DNA from 2 places in the Billgrantia hypersalina genome. Region 1 is predicted to be linked to the other one. Evidence: predicted binding sites of a transcription regulator. Region 1 holds the regulator's gene; the other holds the start of a gene.
What was found. Region 1 encodes LexA, which represses DNA repair genes until DNA is damaged. Its sites were predicted from a motif close to TACTGTNTANNTANACAGTA; they were not measured.

Region 1 (4,194 bases):
GGCCTGGTCGAATGGCACGGCCTGCCTTATGTACACGTACCGGTAGCCCAAGGTGACAAGGCCGTAGCCTTTGCAGAGGTCGAACGCCAGGTCGAGGCGCTGGAAGCCGATGTCGTGGTGCTGGCCCGCTACATGCAGATTCTCCCGCCGCAGCTCTGCCAGCGCTACGCGGGGCGGGTGATCAACATCCATCACAGCTTCCTGCCTTCCTTCGCCGGAGCGCGCCCCTATCACCAGGCTCACTCACGGGGGGTCAAGCTGATCGGTGCCACCTGCCACTACGTGACCGAGGAACTGGACGCGGGCCCCATTATCGAACAGGACATACACCGTGTGAGCCACTGCCATACCCCCGAGGACCTGGTTCGCTTTGGACGCGACGTGGAGAAGGCGGTACTGGCACGCGGTTTGCGCTGGCATCTCGAGGATCGGGTGCTGATCCATGGCAACAAGACGGTCGTCTTCGCCTGATCCCGGCAGGAGTGAGGCATGAGCTTAGCCGAGCCGATACTCGCCTTTTGGTTGCTGGCCGCCTGCGGCCTGTTGTCTCTGGCCGTGCTCTGCATGGCGCTGGCGCAACGCCCCTGGCGCGAGCTCATGGCCGACCGCGGCTTGCAGCATCGCTGGATGGCGGCCTGCGTGTCAGTCATCCTGCTGTGGCAGCTCAGGGCGCAGTCGGTGGAATGGCTAACGTTGCATCTCATGCTGACGGCGCTGATGACGTTGATCTTCAAGGCACCGCTGGCGCTGCTGACGAACCTGCTGGCCAACGTTGCGTTGGTAGCGCTGGGTAAGGTGGGGTGGCCCTTGCTGGGCGTCAACATCCTGATCACCGGGGTGATACCGGTGGCGATCCTGGTATTCGTGTGGCGGTTGGTCGATCGTTACCTGCCCGATAACGTGATGCTGTTTCTCTTTCTGTGCGGTTTCTTCGGCACGGCACTGGCCACTCTGGGGACGGGTCTTGCGGGTCTGGGTCTGGTGATGCTCGGCGCCACCGACCCCGAGGCGGTTCACCAGGCCAGGGAATATGCGCTCTTCCTTCCGCTGTTGATGCCTTCGGAGGCCTTCATCACCGGCATGCTGCTCAGTGTTCTGATGATCTACCATCCGGACTGGGTCGCTACCTTCGATCCGCATCGCTATATCGACACCAAATGAGCGCCGACCCACTCCGGCAGGCCTAGAGCGGCAGGCTGAGCTGCCGTCTGGCGTCGTCCGGCACCAGTCGCACGCCGACGCCCAGCAGCCGTACCGGACGCTGGCGCCGTGCCCAGGCCTGCTCCATCAGCGCGGCAAAGGTCTCTGCGTTGGGCTGGCCGCCGCGGGAATCGAGGGTTGTGAGCGAAAAGTCATCGAAGCGGACCTTGACGAAGGTGCCGGCGATTGGCGGGTGACCGTGACGGGCGAGCCGAGCCTCCAGGCGCTCGCAGAGCGGCGCGAGCTCGGCATGGCATTCGTTCAGATTCGACAAGTCGGTGGCGAAGGTGACTTCGGCGCTGACCGACTTGCGTTCGCGCTCGATGCGCACCGGCCGCTCGTCTATGCCCCGCGCCAATTCATGGAGACGCTGCCCGAACTTGCCGAACTCCTGCAGCAACCGCTCCAGCGGTATCCCCTGCAGGTCTTTACAGGTGGCGATGTCGAGTGCCTGGAGGCGCTTGCCTGTAGCCGGTCCGACGCCGTGCAGCTTGGTGACAGGGAGCTCGCGTACGAAGTCATCCACCTGTGCGGGAGTGATCACGGTCAGTCCATCAGGCTTCTCCCAATCACTGGCGATCTTGGCCAAGAACTTCGACGGCGCGGCGCCCACCGATACGGTGATGCCGACACGCTTGAGACACTCCTCTTTCAGCCAGTGCGCCATCCAGGTGGCGCTGCCCGAAAAGCGTGTCACCTCGGTGACGTCAAGAAAGGCCTCGTCGAGCGACAGCGGTTCCACCAGTGGCGTCAGTTCGTGGAATATCTCCAGCAGTTGTCGAGAGGCTTCGCGATAGCGGTCGAAATCGCCTGGCAGCAAGGTGAGATGCGGGCACAGGCGGAGTGCCCTTGCCGTGGGCATGGCGGAATGGATGCCGAAGGCGCGGGCAGGATAATTGCAGGTCGAGATGACGCCGCGCCCTTCGGCGCTACCCCCGATCGCCAGGGGAATGTCGCGAAGCGCCGGGTTGTCACGCATCTCCACGGCAGCATAGAAGCAGTCGCAATCGGCGTGCAGGATCTTGCGGATCATGATTTTACCAGGCTAGCCAGCTCTTACCCTAAAGCTTGGCCGTTGCCGCCGCGTATCACCCCCACCCCAATCCCCTCGATTTCCAGCGGCTGGTGACGCAAATCCACCTCGATAGGGGCGAAATCGGCATTCTCTGCTTCGAGGATGACAAGGTGACCCTGGCGGTGGAATCGCTTGACCGTGACTTCGTCCTCCAGCCGCGCCACGACGATCTGCCCGTCGCGCACGCGCTCGGTACGATGCACGGCCAACAGGTCCCCTTCGAGAATACCGACGTCCTTCATCGACAAGCCGCGCACCTTGAGCAGGTAATCGGCGCGGGGCGTGAAGTAATCCGGGGGCAGGGGGCAGTAGCGATCGATATGCTCGGCCGCGAGAACCGGACTGCCGGCGGCCACCTCACCAATGATCGGTAATCCCTCGGTGTTCGACTCGTTGACGGCACTGTCGGCTTCCTGGGCCGGCAGACGGATGCCGCGCGACGTGCCACGTATCACCCTGATGACACCCTTGCGCTCAAGGGCGCGCAGATGCTCCTCGGCAGCGTTGGGTGAGCGGAAGCCCAGCGCCCGGGCGATCTCGGCACGAGTGGGAGGGTAGCCGAACTCGTTCATGGTCTTGACGATGAAGTCATAGACATTCTGCTGGCGCGAGGTAAGGGGGCGTGTCATGTCGGACTCCGGTTGCTGACTGCCGTATTGGTCAAGTATACAGCATGGAAGTCTATCCAGTAAAAGCCGCTATGAGGTCCGGTGCGAGATTCTTCGTTCGTTTAAAACGCTTCTGCTTTTCGATACGTTGAGCCAGGAAGCGTAATGGCGTAGACTTTTGTAATGTTTAAAACAGTTGTTTCCAGCGGGAGCTGATCATGGCTCAGACCGATACCGTCACGCGCATTCTCGACACTGCCGAAGTCTTGTTCGCCGAACGCGGCTTCGCCGAGACGTCGTTGCGCACCATCACCAGCAAGGCGCGCGTCAACCTGGCTGCGGTGAACTATCACTTCGGCTCGAAGAAGGCGCTGATCCAGGCGGTGTTCTCGCGCTACCTCGACCCCTTTACCGTGCGCTTCCACCATGCTCTCGACGAACTCGAAGCGCGTCACGGCGGCGGTGTGATTCCACTGGAGGAGTTGCTCGAGACCATGGCGCGCACCGTACTCGAGGTGCCCGCGGAGAAGCATAGCCTCAAGGTTTTCATGAAATTGCTGGGGCTCGCCTACAGCCAGGCCCAGGGCCATTTGCGGCGCCATATCCAGGAGGAGTATGGCAGCGTTTTCACCCGCTTTACCGAACTGGTGCGCCGTGCTACTCCCGAACTGCCCGATGCCGAGCGCTTCTGGCGGCTGCATTTCGTGCTGGGCACGGTCATCTTCACACTGTCCGGACTCGATGCGCTGCGCGACATTGCCGAAAAGGACTTCCAGGAGCACGTGTCGGTGCGTGACCTCATTCGCCGTTTGCGCCCCGTAGTGGTGGCGGCCATGAATGCGCCTCTGCCGCCGCCACCCGCCGCCCAGCCGGCCATGGCGAGCTGAAATGCGAACGCCGAGGCTGGAAGCGCTGCCACCCCATGACGGTGTCTGGCTGGAAGTCGATATCGTGCGTCAGCGCCTCGTTTACTGGCTGGGCGAAGAGCAGCGCAACGAATGGTCGATATCGACGGCACGGGCGGGAGCGGGCCAGCGTGAGGGGAGTGGATGTACGCCGCTCGGCTGGCATTATGTGCGAGCGGCCATCGGTGGCGGTGAGCCGCCCGGGGCCGTCTTTCGCGGACGGCGTCCTACCGGCGAAGTGTTCAGTGCAGCGCTTGCCGAAGCTCACCCTGGGCGCGACTGGATTCTGACACGCATCCTGTGGCTGTGCGGGCTCGAGCGTGGCTTCAACCGTGGAGGCGACGTCGACTCCCAGAGGCGCTATATCTATTTACATGGGACGCCCCCCGATCAGCCGATGGGCGAG
Region 2 (4,194 bases), on a different contig from region 1:
ATGCCGGCCGTGACAACCAACTGACCGTCACGATGGTCGTGTTGATGTTCCGTATCGGTCTCTGGGCCGTGGTCCTGCTCTCCATCCTGGCCAACCTGGGCGTGAACATCACCGCCTTCGTGGCCAGCCTGGGGATCGGCGGTATCGCCATCGCGCTAGCGGTACAGACGCTGCTCGGTGACCTGTTCGCCTCGGCGTCCATCGGCATCGACAAACCGTTCAAGGTCGGCCATTTCATCGTCTTCGGCGACATTGCCGGCACGATCGAGTACATCGGGCTCAAGACGACCCGCATACGCAGCTTGAGCGGCGAGCAGGTCCTGATCTCCAATACTCGCCTGCTGCAGCAGACCATTCACAACTACAACCGCATGAACGAGCGGCGCGTGGTGTTCAGCCTGGCGCTCTCCTTTCGTACGCCGCTGGAGAAGGTGCGCGAGGTGCCGGAATTGATCCGGCAGGTCATCGAGTCGGTGGAGAATACCCGCTTCGACCGGGCCCACCTGCGTTTCTTCGACGACTATGCGCTGAAATACGAGATCGTCTATTACGTGCTCAGCTCGGATTTCAACCTCTACATGGATATCCAGCAGGCAATCAATTTCGCCAGCGCGACATCAAGTTCGCCATGCCGGTGCGCTCGCTCGAGTTTCTCGACGAGGTGCCCCTGGCATCCGGCGCCGCCGGCCAGCTGGCACAGCACCAGACCATGCGGCCCTGAGGGTGCACCGCACACGCTGGCCGTTTGCGGCGTTGCCTGATGCCGGCGGACGGATGCGCTATGGTAGCAGGCAGTCGCAGCACAAGCGGCCGGCGTCCGCCGCCGGTCCTCTCGAACAAGGAGCGATACCATGCCCCACAGTGCTTCCAGCCTGGCCAACCTCGACCTCACCACGCTCGCCGAACGGCTCGGGCGACGCTGCCGCGAGCACGGCATCAGCGTGACCGCAGCCGAATCGTGTACCGGCGGTGGCGTGGCCAGCGCCATTACCTCGGTGGCGGGCAGCTCGGATTACTTCGAGACCGGCTACGTGACCTACTCCAATGCGGCCAAGGCGCGCCTGCTGGGCGTGCCGGAGGCATTGATCGCCCAGCACGGCGCAGTGAGCCGCGAAGTGGTGGAGGCGATGGTGGCAGGCGCCTGCCGTGACAGCGGGGCCAGGCTCGGCGTGGCGATCAGCGGCGTGGCCGGGCCAGATGGCGGCACGCCGGAGAAGCCGGTGGGCACCGTATGGCTGGCCTGGGGTAGCGAGGCGCGCCAACGGGCCGAGCGCTTCCAGTTTCCCGGTGATCGGCGTGCGGTGCGTGAGCGAGCGGTGCGCGAGGCCGTGGTCGGGCTGATACGCCATCTGGAAAACGAAGAGAACCCATAAGTGGGCAAGAGGCTAGGCGCGGGGCGTTTTTTTCGCCATACTACTGGCCAACCATACAGTGTCCAGGCGAGCTCCCCGTCGGCAGCCCGCCATTCATTTCGACCTCAAGCGTCTGCGAGTTCTGCGAGGAGAGCCTCATGGCACAGGATGAAAACCGCTCCAAGGCATTGAATGCCGCCCTTTCCCAGATCGAACGCCAGTTCGGCAAGGGTACCGTGATGCGCCTGGGCGATACGCCACGGGTGGTCATGCCGTCGGTCTCCACTGGCTCGCTGGGGCTCGACATCGCCCTGGGCATCGGAGGCCTGCCCTATGGCCGCGTGGTGGAGATCTTCGGGCCGGAGTCCTCGGGCAAGACCACCCTGACGCTCTCGGTAATCGCCCAGGCCCAGCGCCAGGGCAAGACCTGCGCCTTCATCGATGCCGAGCACGCCCTCGATCCCAGCTATGCCGAGAAGCTCGGCGTCAACCTCGACGACCTGCTGGTCTCGCAGCCGGACACCGGCGAGCAGGCGCTCGAGATCTGCGACATGCTGGTTCGCTCAGGCGGTGTCGACGTGATCATCATCGACTCGGTGGCGGCGCTGACGCCACGTGCCGAGATCGAGGGCGAGATGGGCGACTCTCACGTCGGCCTGCAGGCGCGCCTGATGTCGCAGGCGCTGCGCAAGATCACCGGCCACATCAAGAACGCCAACTGCATGGTGGTGTTCATCAACCAGATCCGCATGAAGATCGGCGTCATGTTCGGCAGCCCCGAGACCACCACCGGCGGCAACGCGCTCAAGTTCTACGCCAGCGTGCGCCTGGACATTCGCCGCACCGGTTCGGTGAAGCAGGGCGACGAGGTCACCGGCAACGAGACCCGGGTCAAGGTGGTGAAGAACAAGGTGGCTCCGCCGTTCCGCCAGGCCGAATTCCAGATCCTCTACGGAAAGGGTATCTACCATGCCGGCGAGGTGGTCGACCTGGGCGTGCAGTGCAACTTGATCGACAAGGCCGGGGCCTGGTACAGCTACAAGGGCAACAAGATCGGCCAGGGCAAGGCCAATGCCGCCCAGTTCCTCGAGGACAACCCGGCGGTGATGGAGGAGATCGAGAGCCAGATCCGCGGTCAGCTCCTGGCGACGGTCGCACCCAAGGAGGAGGAGGCCGCGGAGCCTATGGCAGCCGATGCCGAGCGTGAGGACGACCTGCTTTAAGCCATGCCCGCCCAGCCTGCCCCCGAGCGTGCGTCGTCCCCGCGGGACGACGCCATCCGCCTGCTGGCCCGACGCGAATACTCCCGCGCCGAGCTGGTACAGCGGCTCGGCGCGCGCGGGCACTCCGCCGAGACGATCGCCGCCTGCCTCGATGAACTGGGCGCCGAGGGGCTGCAGTCCGATGCCCGTTTTGCCGAGAGCTTCCTGCGTTCCCGCGTGCTGAGGGGCCAGGGGCCGCTCAAGGTGCGCGCCGAGCTCGAGCGGCGCGGGGTCGAGCGAGCGCTGATCGCTGCGGTGCTTGCCGAGGCCGAACGAGAAGGCGGAATCGACTGGTTCGAACTCGCCGCCGACGCGCTCGCGCGGCGCTTCTCTCACTCCCACGACTCCCCTCGAGAGCGGGCCCGACGCGAGCGCTTCCTGGCTTCCCGGGGGTTCGATTTCGAGCAGGTCCGCCATGCGCTGGAGTGTCTCGGCTCACCTGAATGAGACCGGCATGAGCGCCTCCCCTTTAGTCGCTTGACAACTGCGCTATAATGCATCCCTTTGCGAACGCCCCTGGTGGCGCTCCTGACACGCCAAGGCGTGCGAATTCGGCCACGCGAAATACGGTCGAGTACGCCTGCCGTCGGGTGACCACGCTCATCGCCACGGATATGCCATGAAAAGCGCAGACATCAGACAGGCCTTTCTGAGTTACTTCGAAGAGCACGGCCACACCATCGTGCCGTCGAGCTCCCTGGTGCCGGGCAACGACCCGACGCTGCTGTTCACCAACGCCGGCATGGTGCCGTTCAAGGACGTCTTCCTCGGCCGTGACCCGCGCCCCTATGTCCGCGCCACCTCGGCCCAGCGCTGCGTGCGCGCCGGCGGCAAGCACAACGACTTGGACAACGTCGGCTACACCGCACGCCACCACACCTTCTTCGAGATGCTGGGCAACTTCAGCTTCGGCGATTACTTCAAGCGCGACGCCATTCGCTTCGCCTGGGAATTCCTGACCCAGCGCCTGGGACTGCCGGCCGAAAAGCTGTGGGTCACGGTGCATGTCAGCGATGACGAGGCGGAGAGGATCTGGAAGGAGGAGATCGGCGTCGACCCGGCGCGTTTCTCCAAGCTCGACGAGGACAATTTCTGGCAGATGGGCGATACCGGTCCCTGCGGCCCCAGCTCCGAGATCTTCTTCGATCATGGCCCCGAGGTGTGGGGCGGTCCTCCCGGCAGCCCCGAGGAGGACGGCGATCGCTACATCGAGATCTGGAACCTGGTGTTCATGCAGTTCGATCGCGATGCGGCGGGCAACCTGAACCCCCTGCCCAAGCCCTCCATCGACACCGGCATGGGCCTCGAGCGTGTGGCGGCCGTACTGCAGGGCGTGCACTCCAACTACGAGATCGACCTGTTCCAGAACCTGCTCGAAGCGGCGGCCGCGGCCACCGGGCACGACGACACCACGACGCCCTCGCTGCGCGTGATCGCCGACCATATCCGCTCCTGCGCGTTCCTCATTGCCGATGGCGTGCTGCCCTCCAACGAGGGACGCGGCTACGTGCTGCGCCGGATCATTCGGCGTGCCATTCGTCACGGGCACAAGCTGGGCGCCGGCGAACCGTTCTTTCACC

Region 2: recA (recombinase RecA) is a predicted target of LexA. The motif match lies at 1,415-1,434, and genes of this name have one in related genera.

The regions. Positions count from the first base shown of each region.
Region 1 is NZ_JBMIQI010000002.1:162,224-166,417, reverse strand. It holds gene purU (formyltetrahydrofolate deformylase) at 1-471, shown strand, start outside; gene ACOJCM_RS00820 (energy-coupling factor ABC transporter permease) at 490-1,161, shown strand; gene dinB (DNA polymerase IV) at 1,184-2,230, opposite strand; gene lexA (transcriptional repressor LexA) at 2,257-2,904, opposite strand; gene ACOJCM_RS00805 (TetR/AcrR family transcriptional regulator) at 3,102-3,770, shown strand; gene ACOJCM_RS00800 (L,D-transpeptidase family protein) at 3,772-4,194, shown strand, end outside.
Region 2 is NZ_JBMIQI010000011.1:162,157-166,350, forward strand. It holds gene ACOJCM_RS07770 (mechanosensitive ion channel family protein) at 1-761, shown strand, start outside; gene ACOJCM_RS07775 (CinA family protein) at 852-1,373, shown strand; gene recA (recombinase RecA) at 1,511-2,575, shown strand; gene ACOJCM_RS07785 (regulatory protein RecX) at 2,579-3,061, shown strand; gene alaS (alanine--tRNA ligase) at 3,234-4,194, shown strand, end outside.